DNA from 2 places in the Lysinibacillus sp. NPDC047702 genome. Region 1 is predicted to be linked to the other one. Evidence: riboswitches for the same ligand, from Rfam matches in the RefSeq annotation. Region 1 holds a riboswitch; the other holds the start of a gene.
What was found. A riboswitch is a leader RNA that binds a small molecule or an ion and turns the genes downstream of it on or off. The one in region 1 is predicted to bind cyclic di-GMP.

Region 1 (3,736 bases):
TCAGCAATTACACCTAATAAAAATAAATGTAATACCTCTCCATCTTCCATATCTTTTCCATAACGATTTTTATAATCTTCAAGGAAACGTTCATCAATATCCTCTAATACATGCATGACTATATTCATATTAGCAAACGTGCCTTCAAAAATATCTTCTTCCATTATTTCAAGGGCATTTGTATCTCCAACTAGTGCACCTACGACTTTTTGCTCTTTATCTAGTGCAATAGCACAGTATCCTTGATGAACATTTGCTTCAATATATTCCTTCGTAAATTGATAGAAATCTTCATAAGGAAGTTGTAAGGCGTAGCCAATAATCGGCTCTTGCACCCATTTGCCAGCAACATCTACTCCAATAAATGTTTTAGCTAAACATTCTGCTGCCTGTTCAATTAAATCTGATTGGTTCTTTGTAAGTATTTCATATGTATATAATTCTTGAACTGTTTGCATCATAAATTCCTCTTTTCAAAATGTGAATATAGTTAACGAATTGGTAATTGCGAAACATTGTCAACTACTGTTCCTGGGAAATTAACTGTCTCTAAAGCATTTCGCACTTGCACATATGCAATTTTAGATGCTGGATTAACAATAAATATATCTTTGAAGCCTAGAGATGCATAAAACATTAGTGTTTGTCCTAGCTCTGTGGAAACCTTTGAAGGTAGGGGTGATTGGTATGTTGCATCAAAAACTAAAGTAAATGTAGTTTTCTGTACTCTAGCAACTGTTTCTTCCAAATCTTTTAAATATTGCTCTACAAGAGCTGCTTTAATAAACCCTATTATTTGGACGTGTACCTCCTTTTTTGCCTCATAAACCGCCATCTTATATTTCTCTTTATCAACGACTATCATCTCAAATCTCCTTTTTATAACTTTCTAACTTTATTTGCTGCTGTTAGTATTATTCTATAAATATCACTAAATACATACATTTCAATATAATTACATCTGTAGCTACGATTGATAGGCATCGTCTATTTATTTTTTCCACAAAAAAAACTATCCTTGAACATAATTAGGATAGCCAAAAAACACTTATTATCTTGGCAACCCGACTATCATTATCCAAGGGGATTTTAGACTCGTAGCTTTGCGTCCTTACCTTTCGATAAGTTTGCCTTTTTCAATTTTATAAAAATAATACTAACATCACATTGATATATTACAATTACATTATAAAGGACTTGTCAATTTTTGTCGACATTTAGTAATTTACTCCTAATAATATCAGATGAATTAGAGGATTTCTCAAATTCATTTTTTCACAAACTTGTTGAAAGTTATATCATTTCACTGCCCATCAACATTCTTTTTCAAAGTTATCAAGCAATGCACGCACTTCATCTGTTGATTTCGTATTCATCAGTTGATTTCTTAGTTCAGCAGCTCCAGGGAATCCTTTTACATAAATTTTGAAAAAGCGATGCAGCCCTGTGATTGAACGTGGTAGTACTTCTGCATATTGATCTTGAAGATCAAGCTGTAATCTTAAAAGATTAAGGTACTCTTTACTGCTATGCACTTTTGGCTCTTTTTCAAAAGCAAAAGGATTTTTAAAAATACCTCTTCCAATCATAACGCCATCAACATCATATTGTTCAGCAAGCTGCAGCCCAGTTTGACGATCAGGAATATCTCCATTGATTGTTAGTAGCGTATTTGGTGCAATACGATCACGTAATTTTTTGATTTCTGGAATTAGCTCCCAATGCGCATCTACTTGGCTCATTTCCTTTCTTGTACGTAAATGAATAGAAAGATTTGCAATATCCTGTTTTAAAATATGTGTTAGCCACTGCCCCCACTCATTTACATCGTTATAGCCAAGTCGTGTTTTCACGCTGACAGGCAATCCTCCCGCTTTAGCTGCTTGTATAAGTTCTGCCGCAACATCTGGACGTAGAATAAGGCCACTACCTTTCCCTCTTGATGCCACATTCGGTACAGGGCAGCCCATATTAATATCGATTCCTTTAAACCCCAGCTCTGCCATACCAACACTCATTTGACGGAAATATTCGGGATTATCCCCCCAAATATGTGCCACCATCGGCTGTTCATCTTCTGTAAAAATCAAACGACCACGCACACTTTTCATGCCTTCTGGATGACAATAGCTATCCGAGTTTGTAAACTCTGTGAAAAATACATCCGGTCGACCAGCTTCACTTACTACGTGACGAAAAACAACATCTGTCACATCTTCCATTGGTGCAAGCACGAAAAATGGACGTGGTAAATCACGCCAAAAATTATCTATCATTTCAAATCCAAATCCTCTCACTATAATACAACTTCAAACTCTCGGTTAAAAAATATAAAGTTCATTTACACTTATATCATGCTTAATAACTTATTATCAAACACAAGTACTTTTGGACATTTATAATTTGTGAAAAACGCAAAAAAGCAGATGGTATAGATTTACTATATCAACTGCTTTTCTATTATGCCAACTTCAACCATCTACGGTTTTACAATGTGTGGAATACTTTTTTAATTCTTATACAAAAATAACATTTAAAAAGGCAATTCAAGATAACAGTAAGATATCATAAAGCTGTTCGGATCATAAACTCTTTGATATCAAACACTTTTTCTTGAACTGCCCAGCAAATTGCAATCATTAATTCGATTCTACATTCTCATCTTTAGAGTAATTATACTGAGAAGGATCAACTGGAGTATAACCTGTTGGCGTATAGAATCTCAATAAATCACCATTCACGACTTTATCAGACAATTCTAATTTACGATCTACTTCATTTTTGATAGTTTTTGCAGACTCTAATTGACTGTCATCTAGTGGTAAACCTGTTTTATTATCATAAAATTTTTCATTAATTGAATAAATCGTAGGGCTGACAAAATCGCCATTTCTAAAAGGCACAATTTCATTATGCTCTTCTGATAATAAGTCTGAGCCAAATTGAACAAATTTTTGCGTATCAATCCCCAGTAAATGCAATAACGTTGGAAGAAGGTCTGTTTGTCCACCATAAGTATGGTTGGTTCCACCTTGTATTCCGGGAACATGTATGAACAATGGTACGCGTTGTAAATTAGTACTTTCATATGGTGTAATTTCTTTCCTAATCACTTGCTCCATCGCTGCATTATGATTATCGGAAATACCGTAATGGTCACCATAAAGAACAATCATCGTATTATCATATAAGCCTAATTGTTTTAATTGATTGAAGACCTGTTCGATTGCTTCATCTGCATAACGAGCTGTTTGGAAATAATTATCAACACTTACATCTCCAGTATTAGCTTTATCAATTGTTACTAAGCCTTGATCCATTTTATATGGATAGTGATTCCCTACCGTAATTAATTTCGTATAAAAAGGTTGTGATAAGGAGCTTAAAAGACTTTGAGATTGTTCAAAGAAAGGTTTATCCAACAAACCATATTCAGCCATGTCATCTGAAGAACCCGTGTTATAATAACTAGCATCAAAGAATTTGTCGTAACCAAATGATTTATAAATCACATTTCGGTTCCAGAAGCTTCCGTTATTACCATGGAATACAGCCGATGTATAACCATAATCTCTTAAAATACTAGGAGCTGCCTGGTACGTATTTTGTGCTTTTGTAATATAAGCAGAGCCTTGTGGTAACCCAAATAAAGAATTTTCTAGCATAAATTCTGCATCGGACGTTTTACCTTGTCCTGTTTGATGGAAGAAATTATCAAAATACATTGTATTCTTAT
Region 2 (3,736 bases), on a different contig from region 1:
GCAGGAGACATTTGAACAAATATCTGCATCACTGGGAGCACGTGCTGAAGTAGAAGTCAAGCTTATGTATCCAGGATTCCGAGTAACTGAAACAGATAAAGTCGTTCAAATCGCAATGGCAGCAGCACGTAACATTGATCGCACGCCAACGCTTGGTATTTCCGGAGGAGGCTCAGATGCAAATGTGATTGCAGGGTTTGGTATCCCTACGGTCAACCTTTCTGTAGGCTACGAAGATATTCATACAACAAATGAAAAAATTCCAGTAGAAGAATTAGAAAAATTAGCAGATTTACTAGTTGAAATTGTCAAAGAGTCTGCAAAAATATAACAGCAGAAATTGAAGGATGTGACCGCATGGAGAGTGTAAAAGCAGTAGTATTTGCTTGTGGGACTGAGGAATATGCAGTGCCTGTGGAACAAGCAATTTCGATTGAAAAATTAGAGCATGTAACACCAATTCCTCATTTACCTAATTATCTTCTAGGCTTCACAAGAATTCGTGGTGAGCTTGTACCAGTGCTTGATTTTGAACGTATTCTTTATAATCGTTCTTCAAATGCTGCAACAGCACGTATTATAGTATTAAATACAGATGTTGTGAATTATGGATTACTCGTAACAGAGGCACGTGAAATTCTAGATTTTGACACGTCTATCTTACAGCAGATGGGACTTGTCAACTATTCAAAAACACGTTATTTTACAGCAGTAGCAAACCTAGAAAATCGTATGATTACTTATGTAGACCCAAAAATACTAGTCAATTCACTAGAAGGAATTCGTGAAATTATTAATTACTTGCATAAAATGCTTGAAAATGAACAAGAAAACGTAGATGCTTGAATGCTCTACGTTTTTTATTTTCTATAGTAAAAATAACCCGTAGATTTATTATTTGATTCCAGCATATTTATGATTATTATGCATTTTTCCTACAGACATTTTTATTTTTCCAATGTATGATAAAAGTAAGAAAACAACTGTAAAAGGCAAACTTGTCGAAAGGGAAGAACGCAAAACCATGAGTCTAACCACTATTCTAGTGCATGATTTCATGTTGCCAGGATCTGTTATAGGAGCCTTGGCGAATAGAATGGAGCTGTAAGATATGAAACGTTATTCACTATTAACAATAACTATTGTTATTTTTGTTACCATTGCCAGTGCGTTTGGACTATCATTTGGGAAGGTAGATGCAGTGACTGTGGAAGATAAGGCTACTTGGTTATGGGATACATCAAAAATTATTGAGGATGAGGCAGGAGTACTCTTATTTTTAGAGAATAAACAAGTAAACAAACTTTATTTACAGATTGATATGGATATAGCAAATGCCGATTATAAGCGCTTTATTGGTCACGCAACAGCAAAGGGCATCAAAATATATGCATTGGATGGAGCGCCAGATTGGGTATCCAAAGAAGGCTATAAAATGCAGGAACAGCTGTTTGATTGGTTACATACATACAATAGAAATGCTGAAGTAACAGAGCAATTTTCAGGTGTTCATCTTGATGTAGAGCCATACTTAAATAGTGGATGGAGTCACAATCGGACACAAACAATTGAATCCTATCAAGCACTTCTTACAAAAGCCAAAAGGGAAACCAAGCAGTTACATTTACCTTTGGAGGCCGATATGCCATTTTGGTTTGATGAAATTAAATTCAACAATCAATTTGGAAAAGGATTACTAGCAGAATGGGTGATAAACCAAGTAGAGAATGTTTCTATTATGGCTTATCGAAATGCTGCAAAAGAAATTATTAAAGTTGTGCAACATGAAGTAGCCTATGCTAAGAAAGTTAACAAATCCATTGTTATTAGTGTTGAAACAGGGGCATTAGATGATGGTCAAAATATTACTTTTTATGATGATGGTGAAGCTTATATGAATAAACAACTAGCACTTGTTCAACGTCACTATGCCAAAAAAACAAGCTATCAAGGGGTTGCTATTCATCATGTTGATAGTTGGATGAATATGCAGCCATAATAAAAGCAAAGTACACTTAAAACCTATTCGAAGTTGAATGATGTAAAACACTAAGACTATTTTTCTTGAGTTAGGAGGAAAGTAGTCTTTTATAACCCAAAGTAGTTAACAACAAAACACCTCCAACCCAAGCATTCAGCTTAGTTGGAGGTGTTTGCCATTTGATTAAGAAAGTCGACCGCTATAGTCTTCAAATGTAAATTCACGAATGACTTTAATGCCTTCTTCATCATTGTAAGAAACGATTGAAGGTAAGTTGACACCGTTAAACATATGATTTTTCACCATTGAATAATGGGCCATATCCGTAAATACAAGACGATCACCAGGTTTTAATGGCTGCTCAAATGAATAATCGCCAATTACATCACCAGCAAGACATGTAAGTCCACCTAGGCGATATGTGTGGGCTAATTCATTAGCTTGACCAGAACCAATAATCATTGGACGGTATGGCATTTCAAGTACGTCAGGCATATGACATGTTGCTGATGTATCTAAAATAGCAAGATCCATCCCATTTTCTTGGATATCAAGCACGGTAGCTACTAAATAACCAGTATTAAGGGCTACTGCTTCACCTGGCTCTAAATACACAAGCAGGTTATATTTTTCTTGCACATAATTAATGATGTTCACAAGCTTCTCTACATCATAATCTTCACGTGTAATATGGTGTCCTCCACCAAAGTTCAACCATTTCATTTGGTGTAAAACATCACCAAATTTTTCTTCTACTACTTCAATAATACGCTCTAACGTATCTGAATTTTGTTCACACATCGCATGGAAATGTAAGCCATCAATACCTTCAAGCTGGGATTTATCAAAGTTAGCCAAAGTTGTTCCAAGACGGGAATTCGTATAGCAAGGATCGTAAAGTGCTGTTTCAATTTCCGAGTACTCAGGATTCACACGAATACCACATTCAATTGTTTTACCAGCAGATTTCACTTTATCCTTGAACTGAGCCCATTGGTTTAATGAGTTAAACACGACGTGATCTACATAGCCAAGCAGCTCGTCCATTTCATGCTCAATATAAGCAGGAGCATAAACATGAACTTCTTTGCCCATTTTTTCATAGCCAAGACGTGCTTCATGCAGTGAGCTGGCTGTTATGCCAGCTAAATATTCCCCTACTAAAGGGAATGTTGAATGCATAGAGAAACCTTTAAGGGCTAGTAAAATGCGGCAGCCTGTGCGATCTTGAATTGATTTTAAAAGCTCAAGATTTTTTGTTAATAATCGCTCATCCACTACATAAGAAGGGGATGGAACTTTTGAAAAATCAATTGGTTTCATCGGCTTAATTCCTTTGCATCTAAATCAAGGTCAAGTAACTCTGGGTTATGGCTTTCTTGCCATGGTAGACCCCATTTATTTAATGCATCCATGAACGGATCTGGATTGAAATCTTCTACATTCCAAACACCTGGTTTGCGCCATTCACCGTTCATCACAAGCATTGCACCAATCATAGCTGGTACGCCAGTTGTGTAAGAAATCGCTTGTGAACCAACTTCGTTATAGCATTCTTCGTGGTCGCATACGTTGTATACATAATACGTTTTTTCTTTGCCATCTTTTAGACCGCGAATGATACAACCGATATTTGTTTTACCTTTTGTACGTGGTCCAAGAGAAGCTGGATCTGGTAATACCGCTTTAAGGAAGTGGATTGGTTGAATCATTTGACCCTCAAATTCGATAGGTTCGATTGATGTCATGCCAACG

Region 2: linked by a shared signal. The riboswitch ahead of ACQKIM_RS03775 (amidase) and the one ahead of ACQKIM_RS24335 (hypothetical protein) in region 1 are both predicted to bind cyclic di-GMP.

The regions. Positions count from the first base shown of each region.
Region 1 is NZ_JBNNMG010000077.1:10,693-14,428, reverse strand. It holds gene ACQKIM_RS24340 (hypothetical protein) at 1-458, opposite strand, end outside; gene ACQKIM_RS24335 (hypothetical protein) at 491-865, opposite strand; cyclic di-GMP riboswitch class I at 1,056-1,142, opposite strand; gene ACQKIM_RS24330 (tRNA dihydrouridine synthase) at 1,314-2,297, opposite strand; gene ACQKIM_RS24325 (LTA synthase family protein) at 2,640-3,736, opposite strand, start outside.
Region 2 is NZ_JBNNMG010000004.1:133,348-137,083, reverse strand. It holds gene ACQKIM_RS03785 (M20/M25/M40 family metallo-hydrolase) at 1-331, shown strand, start outside; gene ACQKIM_RS03780 (chemotaxis protein CheW) at 358-846, shown strand; cyclic di-GMP riboswitch class I at 982-1,068, shown strand; gene ACQKIM_RS03775 (amidase) at 1,112-1,999, shown strand; gene nspC (carboxynorspermidine decarboxylase) at 2,165-3,304, opposite strand; gene ACQKIM_RS03765 (saccharopine dehydrogenase family protein) at 3,301-3,736, opposite strand, start outside.